DNA from 3 places in the Pseudomonas sp. G3-19 genome. Region 2 is predicted to be linked to each of the others. Evidence: predicted binding sites of a transcription regulator. Region 2 holds the regulator's gene; each other region holds the start of a gene.
What was found. The regulator sigma-54, encoded in region 2, starts transcription at its own class of promoters, with help from an activator protein. The targets are predictions, from matches to a motif close to ANTGGCATNNANNTTGCTNT.
Positions count from the first base shown of each region.

Region 1: ACOYXI_RS27015 (flagellar basal body rod protein FlgF) is a predicted target of sigma-54. The motif match lies at 2,500-2,519, and genes of this name have one in related genera.
Region 3: ACOYXI_RS00535 (CmpA/NrtA family ABC transporter substrate-binding protein) is a predicted target of sigma-54. The motif match lies at 2,665-2,684, and genes of this name have one in related genera.

Region 1 is NZ_JBMPIQ010000003.1:5,923,303-5,928,953, forward strand. It holds gene phhA (phenylalanine 4-monooxygenase) at 1-241, opposite strand, end outside; gene ACOYXI_RS27010 (sigma-54-dependent transcriptional regulator) at 637-2,199, shown strand; gene ACOYXI_RS27015 (flagellar basal body rod protein FlgF) at 2,574-3,314, shown strand; gene flgG (flagellar basal-body rod protein FlgG) at 3,360-4,145, shown strand; gene flgH (flagellar basal body L-ring protein FlgH) at 4,198-4,893, shown strand; gene ACOYXI_RS27030 (flagellar basal body P-ring protein FlgI) at 4,921-5,651, shown strand, end outside.
Region 2 is NZ_JBMPIQ010000003.1:5,223,978-5,229,628, forward strand. It holds gene ACOYXI_RS23710 (ZIP family metal transporter) at 1-103, shown strand, start outside; gene ACOYXI_RS23715 (HPr family phosphocarrier protein) at 155-430, opposite strand; gene rapZ (RNase adapter RapZ) at 446-1,303, opposite strand; gene ptsN (PTS IIA-like nitrogen regulatory protein PtsN) at 1,306-1,770, opposite strand; gene hpf (ribosome hibernation-promoting factor, HPF/YfiA family) at 1,783-2,091, opposite strand; gene ACOYXI_RS23735 (RNA polymerase factor sigma-54) at 2,165-3,658, opposite strand; gene lptB (LPS export ABC transporter ATP-binding protein) at 3,846-4,571, opposite strand; gene lptA (lipopolysaccharide transport periplasmic protein LptA) at 4,571-5,116, opposite strand; gene lptC (LPS export ABC transporter periplasmic protein LptC) at 5,103-5,651, opposite strand, start outside.
Region 3 is NZ_JBMPIQ010000003.1:48,122-53,772, reverse strand. It holds gene rlmKL (bifunctional 23S rRNA (guanine(2069)-N(7))-methyltransferase RlmK/23S rRNA (guanine(2445)-N(2))-methyltransferase RlmL) at 1-568, opposite strand, end outside; gene rmf (ribosome modulation factor) at 1,101-1,316, shown strand; gene ACOYXI_RS00540 (quinone-dependent dihydroorotate dehydrogenase) at 1,557-2,576, opposite strand; gene ACOYXI_RS00535 (CmpA/NrtA family ABC transporter substrate-binding protein) at 2,800-4,011, shown strand; gene ACOYXI_RS00530 (ANTAR domain-containing response regulator) at 4,027-4,602, shown strand; gene ACOYXI_RS00525 (nitrate/nitrite transporter) at 5,427-5,651, shown strand, end outside.

The DNA of each region.
Region 1 (5,651 bases), 700 kb from region 2:
CGCGGGCCACCTGCCAACCGGTGGTCTCACCGAGCACCTTGTTTATCTCGCCCAGTTGCGGAATGCGGTCGTGGGGCAGACCGAGTTTTTCGATACCGTCCAGGTACTCCTGGCACGCCCGACCCTCGATCACTTTCAACTGGCGGGTGATCAGCGTGTTCCACACCGCATGCTCTTCGGCGGGGTAGTCGATAAAACCTTGCGCATCGGGCTCGCGGGCCACGTATTGCGTCTGCTTCATACTGCTCTCCTGCTAGGGGAATTCGTTCTTGTTATGTCCAGCGATGGACTGAGAATTACCCGAGAGTGCGGTGGCGTGCAGCAGGTTGAGTGCGTTCCTAGTAGGAACAATCGCCGTATTTCGTAAATAAATCGTTACGCTTTGACTGATATCACGCATTTGCGGTGATTTGCAGGTTTGAAAAGGGCTGTGGCTGTCACATAATCTTGACAACTATCTGCGTGCCTCGACAGAAAAGTCAGGCAAAACCGCAGCGCAAATCTCTTGTGGGAGCGGGCTTGCTCGCGAAAGCGGTGTGTCAGCTGAATGAATGGCGACTGACACACCGTCTTCGCGAGCAAGCCCGCTCCCACAGGGATTGTGTTCAACCCCTCATCCTTGTCGGGCCTCCTTTTATGCGTATCAAAGTCCACTGCCAAAACCGCATCGGCATCCTGCGCGACATCCTCAACCTGCTGGTGGAGTACGGGATCAACGTTGCACGCGGCGAGGTCGGCGGCGAGCACGGCAATGCGATCTACCTGCACTGCCCGAATCTGATCAACATCCAGTTTCAGGCGCTGCGACCGAAGTTTGAGGCGATTGCCGGGGTGTTCGGCGTCAAACGCGTCGGGCTGATGCCCAGCGAGCGTCGGCACATGGAGTTGAACGCGTTGCTTGGCGCGCTGGAATTCCCGGTGCTGTCGATCGACATGGGCGGCTCGATCGTTGCGGCCAACCGCGCGGCGGCGCAGTTGCTCGGAGTGCGCGTGGATGAAGTGCCGGGGATTCCGCTGTCGCGCTATGCCGAGGATTTCGATTTGCCGGAACTGGTGCGCGCCAACAAGTCGCGAATCAACGGCATGCGCGTCAAGGTCAAGGGCGACATCTTTCTCGCCGACATCGCGCCGCTGCAATCGGAGCACGACGATAGCGAAGCCATGGCCGGTGCGGTACTGACCTTGCACCGCGCCGACCGCGTCGGTGAGCGCATCTATAACGTGCGCAAACAGGAATTGCGTGGCTTCGACAGTATCTTCCAGAGTTCGAAAGTGATGGCCGCTGTCGTGCGTGAAGCGCGGCGCATGGCGCCGCTGGATGCGCCGCTATTGATCGAAGGCGAAACCGGCACCGGCAAAGAATTGCTGGCCCGTGCCTGTCACCTCGCCAGTCCGCGTGGGCAGTCGCCGCTGATGGCGCTCAACTGTGCAGGGCTGCCAGAGTCGATGGCCGAGACCGAACTGTTCGGCTACGGCCCCGGTGCCTTTGAGGGCGCGCGCGCCGAAGGCAAGCTCGGCCTGCTGGAACTGACGGCGGGCGGTACGCTGTTCCTCGATGGCGTCGGTGAAATGAGCCCGCGCTTGCAAGTGAAGTTGCTGCGCTTTCTGCAGGACGGCTGTTTCCGCCGGGTCGGCAGTGATGAAGAGGTGTATCTGGATGTGCGGGTGATCTGCGCCACTCAGGTCGACTTGTCCGAGTTGTGCGCGCGCGGCGAGTTTCGTCAGGATCTGTATCACCGCTTGAACGTGTTGTCGCTGCACATCCCGCCGCTGCGCGAATGCCTCGACGGTTTGACCCCGCTGGTCGAGCACTTCCTCGATCAGGCCAGCCGCCAGATCGGGTGTTCGCTGCCGAAACTGGCGCCGGCAGCAATGGATCGCCTCAGTCATTACCACTGGCCGGGCAACGTGCGGCAGCTGGAGAACGTGCTGTTTCAGGCGGTTTCGCTGTGCGAGGGCGGCACGGTCAAGGTCGAACACATTCGCCTGCCGGATTACGGCGTGCGTCAGCCGCTTGGCGATTTCTCGCTGGAGGGTGGGTTGGACGAGATCGTCGGGCGTTTTGAGAAAGCCGTACTGGAGCGGCTGTACTCCGAACACCCGAGCAGTCGGCAACTGGGTAAGCGGTTGGGGGTTTCGCATACCACCATCGCTAATAAGCTCCGCCAATACGAAGTTGGTAAAGACCCCGAGAGTTAACAGCAACACTGTGGTGAAAAGAGCTTTTGTGGTGAGGGGATTCATCCCCGAAGGGTGGCGAAGCCGCCCCAAACCAGCGAATGCGGTTCATCTGTTACACCACAATGTATGGATTGGGGGGCTGCTGCGCAGCCCATCGGGGATAAATCCCCTCACCACAGGTTCTTTTTCCATCTGCAACAATCGGGATTGCCGCCCAGCGGCATAACACCGCCGGTTTTTCGACTTCGATACATTTCCAATTTCCCCGCAAAACCCCGCAAGTCCTTTGTTTACCGGGCCGCAAGCCGCCAGAAAAAAGTTGGTCTGCAAATTGCTTATGGCTCAGCAGTACAGCGGTGGGCGGCAAACGTCCGGCATGCAGAGGAAAGAGTGTGGACAAGTACCTTTATGTGGCAATGACCGGCGCCAGTCAGAACGCACTGGCGCAAAAGGCCCATGCCAACAACCTGGCGAACATCTCCACCAATGGTTTTCAGCGCGACCTGGAGCAGGCGCGTTCGATGCCGGTGTTCGGTGACAGCTTTCCGGCGCGTGCGTTTGCCATGAGCGAACGGCCCGCCACCGACTTCACCGCCGGTTCGCTGGTGCAGACCGGGCGTGACCTCGACGTCGCCGTGACCGGCAACGGTTTTATTGCCGTGCAGAACCCCAACGGTGGCGAAAGCTACGTGCGCACCGGCAGCCTGAACATCGACGCCCTCGGCGTATTGCGCGCCGGCAACGGCATGCCGGTACTCGGCAATGGCGGTCCGATCGCCGTGCCGCCGGAGCAGCAGGTCGAAGTCGGTGAAGATGGCACCATCAGTATTCGTGCGATGGGCGAAGGCCCGCGCGTCATGGCGGAAGTCGACCGGATCAAACTGGTCAACCCGGACATCAAGAACCTCAACAAAGGCCTCGACGGCTCGATCTACACCAAGGACGGCCAGCCGGCGCCGGCCGATGCCAACGTCAAACTGGTGTCGGGTTTCCTTGAGTCGAGCAACGTCAACGCCGTGGAAGAAATGACCTCGGTGCTGGCCCTGGCCAAGCAGTTCGAGTTGCACGTCAAGATGATGAACACCGCCAAAGACGACGACCAGGCCATGGCTCGGGTCTTGCAGATCAGCTAATTATCAGAACGTCGCGCCGTAAAACAGGCGCACGAGGAGAATCGAATGCTTCCGGCTCTATGGGTTGCCAAAACCGGTCTGTCCGCCCAGGACACCAACCTGACCACCATTTCCAACAACCTGGCGAACGTCTCGACCACGGGTTTCAAACGTGACCGTGCCGAGTTCCAGGACCTGCTGTATCAGATCAAGCGTCAGCCAGGCGCCCAGTCGACCCAGGACAGCGAACTGCCGTCGGGTCTGCAACTGGGTACCGGTGTGCGCATCGTCGGCACGCAGAAAAACTTCACCGCCGGCAGCCTGCAAACCACCGAGCAGCCGCTGGACATGGCCATCGACGGTCGCGGTTTCTTCCAGATCCTGCAGCCGGACGGCACCACGTCCTATACCCGTGACGGTACTTTCCACCTCGACTCCAACGGCCAGATCGTCAACGCCAGCGGTTTCGCCCTGGAGCCGGCCATCGTCATCCCGAACAACGCGCAGAGCTTCACCGTCGGCACCGACGGCACCGTGTCGATCACAGTGCCAGGCAACCCGGCCGCTCAGGTGATCGGCAACCTGCAAACCGCCGACTTCATCAATCCGGCCGGTCTGCAAGCAGTGGGCAACAACCTGTTCCTGGAAACCGCTGCTTCCGGCGCGCCGCAAATCGGCACCCCGGGCCTGAACGGTTTCGGTACCACGCTGCAGAACACCCTGGAAGGTTCCAACGTCAGCACCGTTGAGGAGATGGTCAACATGATCACCACTCAGCGCGCTTACGAGATGAACTCCAAGGTGATTTCCACCGCCGACCAGATGCTCTCGTTCGTAACGCAGAATCTGTAATCAAGTCTATGGGGCGGCCATGAGGTCGCCAGCAACACCGTGAGGTAGGGTCATGAAACGCTTCGTATCTGTTCTGGCATTGGGTGGGGTCGTCTCGCTCGCGGGCTGCGTCGCACCGACGCCCAAGCCCAATGACCCTTATTACGCTCCGGTGTTGCCACGCACGCCATTGCCGTCTGCGGCCAACAACGGCTCGATCTATCAGGCCGGCTTCGAGCAGAACCTGTACAGCGACCGCAAGGCATTCCGGGTCGGTGACATCATCACCATCACCCTGAACGAGAAGACTCAGGCCAGCAAAAACGCCAACTCGCAAGTGGCCAAGAACAGCAAGACCGGCATCGGCCTGACTTCGCTGTTCGGCGGCAGTGGCACCACCAACAACCCGTTGGGTGGCAATGACCTGAGCCTCGACGTCGGCTACAGCGGCGACCGCGCGACCAAGGGCGACAGCAAGGCGGCGCAGGGCAACACCCTGACCGGTTCGATCACCGTGACCGTGGCCGACGTGTTGCCCAACGGCATCATCGCCGTGCGCGGCGAGAAGTGGATGACCCTCAACACCGGCGACGAGTTGGTGCGGATCGCAGGTCTGGTGCGTGCCGATGACATCGCCACCGACAACACCGTGTCGTCGACCCGTGTCGCCGATGCGCGCATCACCTACTCGGGCACCGGTTCGTTTGCCGATGCGAGTCAGCCAGGCTGGTTCGACCGTTTCTTCCTCAGCCCGCTGTTCCCTTTCTAGGTGGCGACTTTGAATTTCAAGAGCCTCATGCTGGCTGCGGCCCTGTTGTCCGCAGCCTTTGGTGCCCACGCCGAGCGGCTGAAAGATATCGCCAGCATTTCCGGCGTGCGTTCCAACCAGTTGATCGGTTACGGCCTGGTGGTCGGGCTTAACGGCACCGGTGACCAGACGACGCAGACCCCGTTCACCCTGCAGACCTTCAACAACATGCTGTCGCAGTTCGGCATCAAGGTGCCGCCGGGATCGGGCAACGTGCAGTTGAAAAACGTCGCAGCGGTGTCGGTCAGTGCCGATCTGCCGGCGTTCGCCAAACCGGGTCAGCAGGTCGACATTACCGTTTCTTCGATCGGTAACTCCAAGAGCCTGCGCGGCGGCACCCTGTTGCTGACCCCGCTCAAGGGTATCGACGGCAACGTCTACGCCATCGCTCAGGGCAACCTGGTGGTCGGTGGTTTCGATGCCGAAGGGCGTGACGGTTCGAAGATCACCGTCAACGTTCCGTCGGCCGGTCGTATCCCCGGTGGTGCTTCGGTGGAGCGTTCGGTACCGAGCGGTTTCAACCAGGGCAACAGCCTGACGCTGAACCTCAACCGCTCCGACTTCACCACGGCCAAGCGCATCGTCGACAAGATCAACGACATGCTCGGCCCTGGCGTGGCGCAAGCCATCGACGGCGGCTCGATTCGTGTGACCGCGCCGCTCGATCCGAGCCAGCGCGTCGACTACCTGTCGATCCTCGAAAACCTTGAAGTCGATCC
Region 2 (5,651 bases):
AGTCATTCCGGAATCGCGCCGCAATGGTCATGACAAGCTGGCCAGTCTTGGCTTGCTGATCGGGTTTTGTCTGATGATGGTGATGGATACGGCGTTGGGTTGAATATCAAAAGATCGCAGCCTGCGATCTTTTGATCTTTTGATCTTTAAACGATCAACCACCCTCATCGAAGTAGTTGTTGATCAACGCCACCAGCGCATCCAGCGCTTCCTGTTCCTGATGGCCTTCGGTGCTCAGATAGATCTTCGTACCCTTGCCGGCGGCGAGCATCATCATCGCCATGATGCTTTTGCCATCCACTGTGGTTTCTGGCGTGCGACCCACTCTGATCGTGCAATCCGGGAACTGGCCCGCCACCCCGACGAACTTGGCCGACGCTCGGGCGTGCAGGCCCAGTTTATTGATGATTTCGATTTCCAGAGCAGGCATCGCGGTGTGAATCCTTTAAGTGAGGTCGCGGTGGCGAACCTGGACGTTCTTCAGGGTTTTCTGCAGGGCCTGACCCAGACGTTCGGTCAGGTAAACGGAGCGGTGATGCCCGCCGGTGCAGCCAATGGCAATGGTGACATAGGCGCGATTACTCGCGGCAAAGCGTGGCAGCCATTTGTACAGGTAGCCGTAGATGTCTTGAAACATCTCCTCAACCTCCGGTTGTGCAGCCAGGTACTCGGCGACCGGTGCGTCGAGACCCGATTGTGCACGCAGTTCCGGTTTCCAGTAAGGATTGGGCAGGCAGCGCACATCGAACACCAGATCCGCGTCCACCGGCATGCCGCGCTTGAAGCCGAACGACTCGACCAGAAACGCCGTGCCCGGTTCCGGCTGGTTCAGCAGTCGCAGCTTGATGGTGTCACGCAACTGGTACAGATTCAGATTGGTGGTGTTGACCTTGAGGTCGGCCAGGTCGGCGATCGGGCCGAGCAGGGCGGTTTCATCTTCGATCGCTTCGGCCAGCGAGCGGTTGGCAGTGCTCAACGGATGGCGCCGGCGGGTTTCCGAGAAGCGCTTGAGCAGGGTTTCTTCGTCGGCATCCAGATACAACACATCGCACTGGATGTGCCGGGCACGGACTTCTTCAAGCAGTTCGGGGAAACGCGACAGGTGGCTCGGCAGATTGCGTGCATCGATCGACACGGCCACCAGCGGCTGGGCCAGTTCGGTGTGAATCAGGGCGCGTTCGGCGAGTTCCGGCAGCAGACCGGCCGGCAGGTTGTCGATGCAGTAGTAGCCGTTGTCCTCAAGGACATTCAGGGCGGTACTTTTACCCGAGCCGGAGCGGCCGCTGACGATGATCAAACGCATGATTAATGACCGTTCTGCTCGCTCAGGACGACCTGATACAAGGCTTCGTTGCTCGGTGCGCTGCGCAGTTTTTCGCGCACTTCCTTGCGATCGAGCATGCTGGCGATCTGGCGCAGTAATTCCAGGTGGGCATCGGTGGCCGCTTCCGGGACCAGCAGTACAAACAGCAGGTCGACCGGTGCGCCGTCGATGGCATCGAAATCGATGGGGGCATCAAGGTGCATCAACGCGCTGATAGGCGCTTCGCAGCCTTTGAGGCGACAGTGGGGAATGGCGATGCCGTTGCCGAAACCGGTGGATCCGAGTTTCTCACGGGCTACCAGGCTCTCGAAAACATCCTGCATGGCCAGATCCGGCACTTCTTTATGGATGAGGTTGGCAATCTGTTCGAGGGCTTTCTTTTTACTGCCGCCCGGCACGTTCACCAGGGAACGGCCGGGGGTCAGGATACTTTCAAGTCGGATCATGGGTTGGGAGTGTTAACGACCTGTCGCGCCCTGAAGGAGGCTCTGGGTCTTTTCCTTATGCTTTTTGAGTTGGCGATCCAGCTTGTCGGTCAGTGAGTCGATCGCAGCGTACATGTCAGTATCTTCTGCGTTAGCGACCACTTCGCTGCCGGGTATATGCAAGGTGGCTTCGATTTTCTGCTTGAGCTTTTCGACGCACATCGTGACTTGCACGTTGGTGATCTTGTCGAAATGGCGCTCCAATCGTTCGAGTTTCTCGTTGATGTAGGTGCGCAGAGGTTCGGTCACTTCCAGTTGGTGTCCACTGATGTTGACTTGCATACAGCTTCTCCTTCGTTGCCAGTGCATAAAGCGGCAGGCCGAAGAGCCTGCCACTGGAACGCTGTAACGTGGCTTACATCAACCGCTTGCGTTCGCTCGAAGGCGCGATCCCGAGGGATTCGCGGTACTTGGCGACGGTGCGGCGAGCCACCTGAATGCCTTGTGCCTCCAGTAAACCAGCGATCTTGCTGTCACTCAACGGCTTTTTCTGATTTTCCGCCGCAACCAGTTTTTTGATGATCGCGCGGATCGCCGTCGACGAGCATTCACCGCCTTCGGAGGTGCTGACGTGGCTGGAGAAAAAGTATTTCAGTTCATAAATACCGCGCGGGGTATGCATGAATTTCTGCGTGGTGACCCGGGAAATCGTCGATTCGTGCATGCCGACCGCCTCGGCGATGTCATGCAGGACCAACGGCTTCATGGCTTCATCGCCATACTCCAGGAAGCCGCGCTGATGCTCGACGATCTGGGTGGCCACCTTCATCAGGGTTTCGTTGCGGCTTTGCAGGCTCTTGATGAACCAGCGTGCCTCTTGCAACTGGTTGCGCATGAAGGTGTTGTCGGCGCTGGTGTCGGCGCGACGGACGAAACCGGCGTACTGCGCGTTAACCCGCAGACGGGGCACTGACTCCTGATTCAGCTCGACCAGCCAGCGTTCGTTATCCTTGCGCACAATGACGTCGGGCACCACGTACTCGGCTTCGGTCGATTCGATCTGCGAGCCCGGACGCGGATTGAGGCTTTGCACCAGTTCGATGACCTGACGCAACTCGTCTTCCTTGAGCTTCATACGCCGCATCAACTGGCTGTAGTCGCGACTGCCGAGCAGATCGATGTAATCGCTGACCAGACGTTTGGCTTCGTTGAGCCACGGGGTCTTGGCCGGGAGCTGACGCAGTTGCAGCAGCAGGCATTCGCCGAGGTTGCGCGCGCCGATACCGGCCGGTTCGAACTGCTGAATGCGGTGCAGAACGGCTTCGATCTCGTCCAGCTCGATGTCGAGCTCCGGATCAAAGGCGTCGAGAATTTCTTCGAGGGTTTCGTCCAGGTAGCCCTGATTGTTGATGCAATCGATCAGGGTCACGGCGATCAGGCGGTCGGTGTCGGACATCGGCGCCAGGTTCAATTGCCACAGCAGATGGCTTTGCAGGCTTTCGCCGGCGGACGTGCGGGTGGTGAAGTCCCACTCGTCGTCATCGCTGCTGGGCAGGCTGCTGGCGCTGGTCTGGTAGACGTCTTCCCAGGCGGTATCAACGGGCAGTTCGTTAGGAATGCGCTCGTTCCATTCGCCATCTTCCAGATTGTCCACCGTCGGGGCGGCTTCCTGATAGGACGGTTCCTGAATGTCGGTGTTGGGTTTTTGTTCGGCGTTGTCGGCCAAAGGATCGGTATTGTCGAAGTCGTCGCCTTCTTCCTGGCGTTCGAGCATCGGATTGGATTCCAGGGCCTCCTGGATTTCCTGTTGCAGGTCCAGGGTCGACAATTGGAGCAGGCGGATGGCCTGTTGCAGCTGCGGTGTCATCGTCAGCTGCTGGCCCATTCTCAAGACTAGCGATGGTTTCATGGCAGGGGCTTAACACCTTATTCGCCGGCGCGCATGCGCCATCCACTACAGGGCGCCGGAGCGCCAAACTTAAGCAAATTATATGCCTGAAACTGTCGTGTTTGCCTAGAGCGCTGTAACAATAAAAGCGTATAAAAAGCCTGCTTCATCGATACAGCACCCGGAGGCTGGCCAAGTGCCTTGGTGCTTACAGGCGGAACTCGTGGCCCAGGTACACTTCCTTCACCAGATCGTTGGCAAGGATGGTCGCCGCATCGCCTTCCGCGATCAGTTGACCGTCGTTGACGATGTAGGCGGTTTCGCAGATATCCAGGGTCTCACGCACGTTGTGGTCGGTGATAAGAACACCGATGCCCTTGGCCTTGAGGTGATGGATGATCTGCTTGATGTCGCCGACCGAAATCGGGTCGACACCGGCGAACGGCTCGTCGAGCAGGATGAATTTCGGTGCGGTCGCCAGGGCGCGGGCGATTTCCACCCGGCGGCGTTCACCACCGGACAGGCTCATGCCGAGGTTGTCGCGGATGTGGCTGATGTGGAATTCCTGCAGTAGGCTTTCCAGTTCCTTGCGACGACCGGCCTTGTCGAGTTCCGTGCGGGTTTCGAGGATGGCCATGATGTTATCGGCCACCGACAGTTTGCGGAAGATCGACGCTTCTTGCGGCAGATAGCCGATACCGGCCTTGGCGCGGCCGTGCATCGGCTGATGGCTGACGTCCAGATCATCGATCAGCACGCGACCCTGATCGGCCTGCACAAGGCCGACGATCATGTAGAAACAGGTGGTCTTGCCGGCACCGTTCGGGCCGAGCAGGCCAACGATCTGGCCGCTGTCGATCGACAGGCTGACGTCGCGCACAACCTGGCGGCTTTTATAGGCCTTGGCCAGGTGTTGAGCTTTCAGAGTTGCCATTACTGGGTTTTCTCGTCGGTTTTCTTCTTCGGCTGGATCACCATGTCGATACGCGGACGCGCTTCGGTGACTTTGCTGCCGGTAGCGCGACCGGCACTGGCCAGTTTCTTCACCGTGTCATAGACGATTTTCTCGCCCTGAGTGGTGTTGTTGTCCTTGTCGACAACCTTGGCCTTGTCGATCAGCACGACGCGGTTTTGCGCGGCGTGGTACTGAATCGTCACGCCCCAGCCCTGAACAGGCTTGGCGTCACCCTGGGTTTGCAGTTGCTCGAAGTAGGCAAGGTTGCCCACCGAGGTCACCACGTCGATATCGCCGGTCGGAGTACGGGTGATGGTCACCGTATTGCCCTTAACGATCATCGAGCCCTGGGTGATGATCACATCACCTTTATAGGTGGCGATGCCGTTCTTGTCGTCCAGCTGGGCGTCGTCGGCCTGAATGCGGATAGGTTGCTGCTGATCGTTCGGCAGAGCCCAGGCGCTCACGCTTCCCAGTGCTGCGCCCAGACTGAGCAAAATAGGGAGGGTTTTAACGAGCCTCATACTGTCCTCTTACGTTCGATTGCAGGTGTATCCTGCTTTCCTTCAAATACGCCTTCATTCCCACGCCAGTCGATACACCGCCAGCGCCGTCGATTCTAACGGGTTGCTCGGTCTGCGCATATTGCTGCTGAGGGAACACCGTCATGCGTGTGCTGGTGATCAGGGTGTCGCGTTTCTTTTCATCGGTGCGCTTGATGCGTACCGAGTCGATCAATTCTACCTGCGTTCCGTCCGGATTCACTTCGCCGCGTTCGCTGGTCACGTGCCACGGAAACTCGGTGCCGCGATACATGTTGAGGTCGGGTTTGGTAACCAGAGTCACATCCGTCGCTTTCAGGTGTTCGGCCTTGTCCGACGTCATTTCGTACTGCACTTTGCCGTCCGGCAGATATTGCAGGGTATGCGTATTGGTGGCGTACCAGTCGATGGCAGTGTCTTCGACCTTGGCCACAGGCTTGTCGAGGAAACGTTCCGGACTGATGTTCCAGTAGCCGACCGCCGCAAACATCGCAGCGATGCAGCCGAACAGCAGGAA
Region 3 (5,651 bases), 5.2 Mb from region 2:
AGCCGGAACGGATCAGAATCGCTGCCGCGAGGTTTTCCTTCAGCGGTGCCGCGCCCTGCTGCAGGCGGTAGCCGCGCTGGTGCAGGCTGTGGCCGGAAAGGTCGAGGGACAGGATCGCTTCACCGCGATCCAGGCGCAGGTGAATGCGCAGATCCGGGTTGAGCTTGTCGATCGACGGACGGTCGCCTTGCGGGGTACGCAGTTTGTCGACGATGGCGTCTTTGACTTTCAGCGCACCGAAGTGGGTGTTGTCGATGCCCGAGCCGTGGCCGCTGAATTCAACGGCCAGGGTGCCGTCGGCGAGCATGTGATCCTGCCACTCGACGTCAAGCACGCCGTGGTACAGGTCTTCGGCATCCTTCATCGGGAAGCGCTTGAGCACCAGCAGCACCCGGTTGGCCAGACGCGACCACAGGCACAGGCGATAAGCGGTTTCCATGGTCGCCATGCCACGCACGGCGGAGGTGTGCTCGCGGGCGTCTTCAAGGCCAAGCCCGACGGCTTCCTCGATGAGCAGGCCTTCAAGGCCTTTGGGGCAAGTGAGGAAGAGTTCGAAACGGTCGGACATGGTATTTCCAGAGCCTTTGGCTAGTGAATCGACAACGCATTGCCGATCCGGTTTTCAATCAGGCGCTTTTCTAAAAGAGCGCCCGCGTGGCACGAAGGTGTGCCGTTCCATCCCCGCTGCTCGGGTTAAAAGAGCTTAGATGCAAGGACAGGTATTAAAGTTGATGAAACAAAATGACTCAAAGCAACCCTTCGTCGAATATTACCCCAGCGTAAACGTGGGTCATTCTCACTAAAGGATTAACCCCATCATCCAGTGCGGGGCCGATCATACCGGGGTTTGCTGAAAAAACGTTCATGAAACCCGTCGTTACTTATGGCTGTAGCACTATTTTCGTTACGTCCTTATGACAAAACGATCATTCCCTCGGTGTGACTCATTGGTTAGAACTGACCACAGGTTGACGTCGCAACGGCGTCAACACCTTGGCTCGCCACGCCGGCAGCGAGCCGCCCAACGGCAGAGTTTTTTCTGCCAGACCTCGGTTGAGGTCAACGCGACGAAAACAGTCAACAAGTGAGGGAAACACCCTATGAGAAGACTTAAGCGTGATCCGTTGGAAAGAGCATTTTTGCGCGGATATCAATATGGCGTTGGTGGCAAATCCCGCGAGCTTTGCCCATTTACTCTACCGTCGGTACGCCAAGCCTGGATCAACGGCTGGCGAGAAGGACGCGGCGACAACTGGGACGGTATGACCGGCACTGCGGGGATCCACAGACTCAACGAACTTCACGCCGTCGGCTGACACAGGGCACTTATTGCAACACGACAATCTGAATTTTTAGCGACTTACCATGCACGTCCTTCCCGGACGGCGGGCTACGGCCCAGGGGCTCCTTCGAGGAGCCCTTTTTTATGCCCGCAAATCATTTGAACTGCACACATAACCTGTGGGAGCGGGCTTGCTCGCGAAAGCGTCGTGTCGGCCACCGCAAATGTTGACTGAAACAGCGCTTTCGCGAGCAAGCCCGCTCCCACAATGGGATCAGCGCAAGGCGGCGATCGCGTCTACCGATTCGCGAATCAGCGCTGGGCCCTTATAGATGAAGCCCGAGTAAATCTGCACCAGGCTCGCACCCGCGGTGATCTTCTGCGCCGCATGCTTGCCCTCAGTGATGCCACCCGCCGCGATGATCGGCAACCGACCACCCAGCTCAGCCGCCAACACCTTCACGGTATGCGTGCTCTTGTCACGCACCGGAGCGCCGGACAGACCACCCGCCTCGTCACCGTGCTCCATGCCTTCGACGCCGACACGACTCAGGGTGGTGTTGGTGGCGATCACTGCGTCCATTCCGGTTTCGATCAGTGCCTGAGCCACCTGCGCCGTTTCTTCGTCGGTCATGTCCGGAGCGATCTTGATCGCCAGCGGTACGTGCTTGCCGTGGCGCAGGGCCAGTTCGGCGCGGCGCGTGGCCAGATCCGCCAGCAACTGCTTGAGCGAATCACCGAACTGCAGGCTGCGCAGGCCCGGGGTGTTCGGCGAGCTGACGTTGACCGTGACATAGCTGGCGTGGGCATACACCTTGTCCAGGCAAATCAGATAGTCGTCCACCGCGCGCTCGACCGGAGTGTCGAAGTTCTTGCCGATGTTGATCCCCAGCACGCCCTTGTATTTGGCCGCCGCGACCCGCGCCAGCAGGTTATCCACACCGAGGTTGTTGAAGCCCATGCGATTGATGATCGCCTCGGCTTCCGGCAGACGGAAGATCCGTGGTTTCGGGTTGCCCGGCTGCGGACGCGGGGTCACGGTGCCGATTTCGACGAAACCGAAACCCAGTTGCGAGAAACCGTCGATGGCCGCGCCGTTCTTGTCCAGACCGGCCGCCAGACCCACCGGGTTCGGGAAGTCCAGGCCCATGACCGTCACCGGCACATTCGCCGGCTTCTTGCACAGCATGCCGTTGAGGCCCAAACGCCCACCCGCGCCGATCAGATCCAGCGACAGATCGTGGGAGGTTTCCGGGGAAAGTTTGAACAACAGCTGACGGGCCAGGGTGTACATGGGCGGCGATGACTCGGGCGGCGAAAAGAGGCGGCGATTATAGCCGGGCAACGTCCCCCGGCGCGAGGCACACAGGTAAATCAGCCTGACTGGCATATGCCTTGCACTTTCAGGGGTATCAGCCCACAGGCCAATGGCGGCGTGCGGGCACGAACAATGGCGTCGTTCGGAGGTTTTGCCTGGGCAAAGCCTGGGACGGCGTTTTTTTTGAAGGTGGCTTTATATGAGTGATTCGTCCGTAGGGCCGCTGGCCTGGGTCAACGGCAGTGATGCCCCGGAAAAGCGTGTGATCAACCTCGGCTTCATGGCCCTGAGCGATTGCGCCTCGGTGGTCGTGGCCGCAACACAGGGCTTTGCCCAGCCCTACGGCCTGACGATCAACCTCAAGCGCCAGGCGTCCTGGGCGACCTTGCGCGACAAACTGGTCAGCGGCGAACTGGATGTGGCCCACAGCCTGTACGGGCTGATTTACGCGGTGCACCTGGGCATCGGCGGCGTCGCCCCGAGCGACATGGCGGTGCTGATGGGGCTGAACCAGAACGGCCAGAGTCTCAACCTGTCCCACGGGTTGCAGCAACTGGGCGTGACCAGTCCTGAAGCGCTGGATCGGCAGGCGCACCAAACCCGCGCAAAACTGACCTTCGCCCAGACCTTTCCCACCGGCACCCATGCGATGTGGCTGTATTACTGGCTGGCGAGTCAGGGCATTCATCCGTTGCAGGACGTCGACAGCGTGGTGGTGCCGCCGCCGCAAATGGTCGCTCACCTGCAAGCCGGGCGTATCGATGGCTTCTGCGTCGGTGAGCCGTGGGCGGCCAGCGCCGTGCAACAGGATCTGGGGTTCACCCTCGCTACCAGCCAGAGCATCTGGCCTGACCACCCGGAAAAAGTCCTTGGCTGCACCCGCGCGTTCGTCGAGCAATACCCCAACACCGCACGGGCGCTGGTGATGGCAATCCTCGAGGCCAGCCGCTTCATCGAGCAAAACCCGGAAAACCGCCGCAGCACCGCGCAGCTGCTGAGCGCCCCGGAATACCTCGACGCCCCGCTGCCCTGCATCGAACCGCGTTTTCTCGGGGACTACGCCGATGGCCTCGGCAATCGCTGGCAGGACCCGCACGCCTTGCGCTTTCACGGCAACGGCGAGGTGAATCTGCCGTACCTGTCCGACGGCATGTGGTTCATGACCCAATTCCGCCGTTGGGGCCTGTTACGCGAGGATCCCGACTACCTCGCGGTGGCCCGCCAGGTCCAACAATTGGATATCTATCGCGAAGCGGCCACCGCCGTCGGTGTCGCCGCGTGGGGCAAGGAAATGCGCAGTAGCCAGTTGCTCGATGGCAAAGTCTGGGACGGCAGCGATCCGGCTGGTTACGCCCGCAGTTTCAAGCTGCACGCCCTGAGCGACGCCGCTCCTCTGCTCGCCCGCCGCTGACAGGAGGCCGCCAATATGCTGCGCATTCTGCTGATCAACGACACCGCGAAAAAAGTCGGGCGCCTGAAGGCCGCGCTGACCGAGGCCGGTTTCGAGGTCATCGATGAGTCCGGTCTGACCATCGACCTGCCGGCCCGCGTCGAAACAGTGCGCCCGGACGTGATCCTGATCGATACCGAGTCACCGAGCCGCGATGTCATGGAGCAAGTGGTGCTGGTCAGCCGCGACCAGCCCCGGCCGATCGTGATGTTCACCGACGAACATGACCCGGGGGTGATGCGTCAGGCGATCAAGTCCGGGGTCAGTGCCTACATCGTCGAGGGCATCCACGCCCAGCGCCTGCAGCCGATTCTCGATGTGGCCATGGCGCGTTTCGAAAGCGATCAGGCCTTGCGCGCGCAACTGCTGGCCCGCGACCAGCAATTGGCCGAGCGCAAACGCATCGAACTGGCCAAAGGGCTGCTGATGAAAATGAAGGACTGCAACGAGGAAGAGGCCTACACCCTGATGCGCCGCCAGGCCATGAGTCGCCAGCAGAAGCTGATTCAGGTGGCGGAGCAGATCATTGCCATGAGTGAGTTGCTTGGCTGAAAACCGCTGAGCGCTTGAAAAGCCCCTCACCCTAACCCTCTCCCAGAGGGAGAGGGAACTGATTGGGGGATAGCGCAATGATATGCCGACCTGAACGATGTTGGGTGAATTCATAATCGACTCGGTCATTCACGTCGCTGAACTCGTTGGAACAACTCGATCAGTCCCCTCTCCCTATGGGAGAGGGGACTGATTGGGGGATAGCGCAATGATATGCCGACCTGAACGATGTTGGGTGAATTCATAATCGACTCGGTCATTCACGTCGCTGAACTCGTTGGAACAACTCGATCAGTCCCCTCTCCCTATGGGAGAGGGGACTGATTGGGGGATAGCGCAATGATATGCCGACCTGAACGATGTTGGGTGAATTCATAATCGACTCGGTCGTTCACGTCGCTGAATTCGTTGGAACAACTCGATCAGTCCCCTCTCCCTATGGGAGAGGGGACTGATTGGGCGATAGCGCAGTGATATGCCGACCTGAACGATGTTGGGTGAATTCGTAATCGACTCGGTCGTTCACGTCGCTGAATTCGTTGGAACAACTCGATCAGTCCCCTCTCCCTATGGGAGAGGGTTAGGGTGAGGGGCTTTTGATCTTTCAAGTGTTGGCACAAATCTGGCTAAGTATTCCGCACAGGTAACCAACGGCGGTTGCCCCACCCACGACAAAGACGTCGCTCACCCCGCTCGCCCACATCGGCGAACCAGGTAGCGGCGTTTTTGCGTTTTGGCCCCACAGCCCGGGGCCGGTGGTGCGGCCGTGGCGGCGCGCCACCTGCTGTGACTCCTTTCGAGATTCTTTTCAGCTGAGGTGCGCGATGAATTCAAGCTTCTGGAAATCCGGCCACACCCCGACCCTGTTCGCAGCGTTCCTGTATTTCGACCTGAGTTTCATGGTCTGGTACCTGCTCGGCCCGTTGGCGGTGCAGATCGCCGCCGACCTGCACTTGACCACACAACAACGTGGTCTGGTGGTGGCGACACCGATTCTCGCCGGCGCGGTGCTGCGCTTTGTGATGGGCATGCTGGCCGATCGTCTGTCG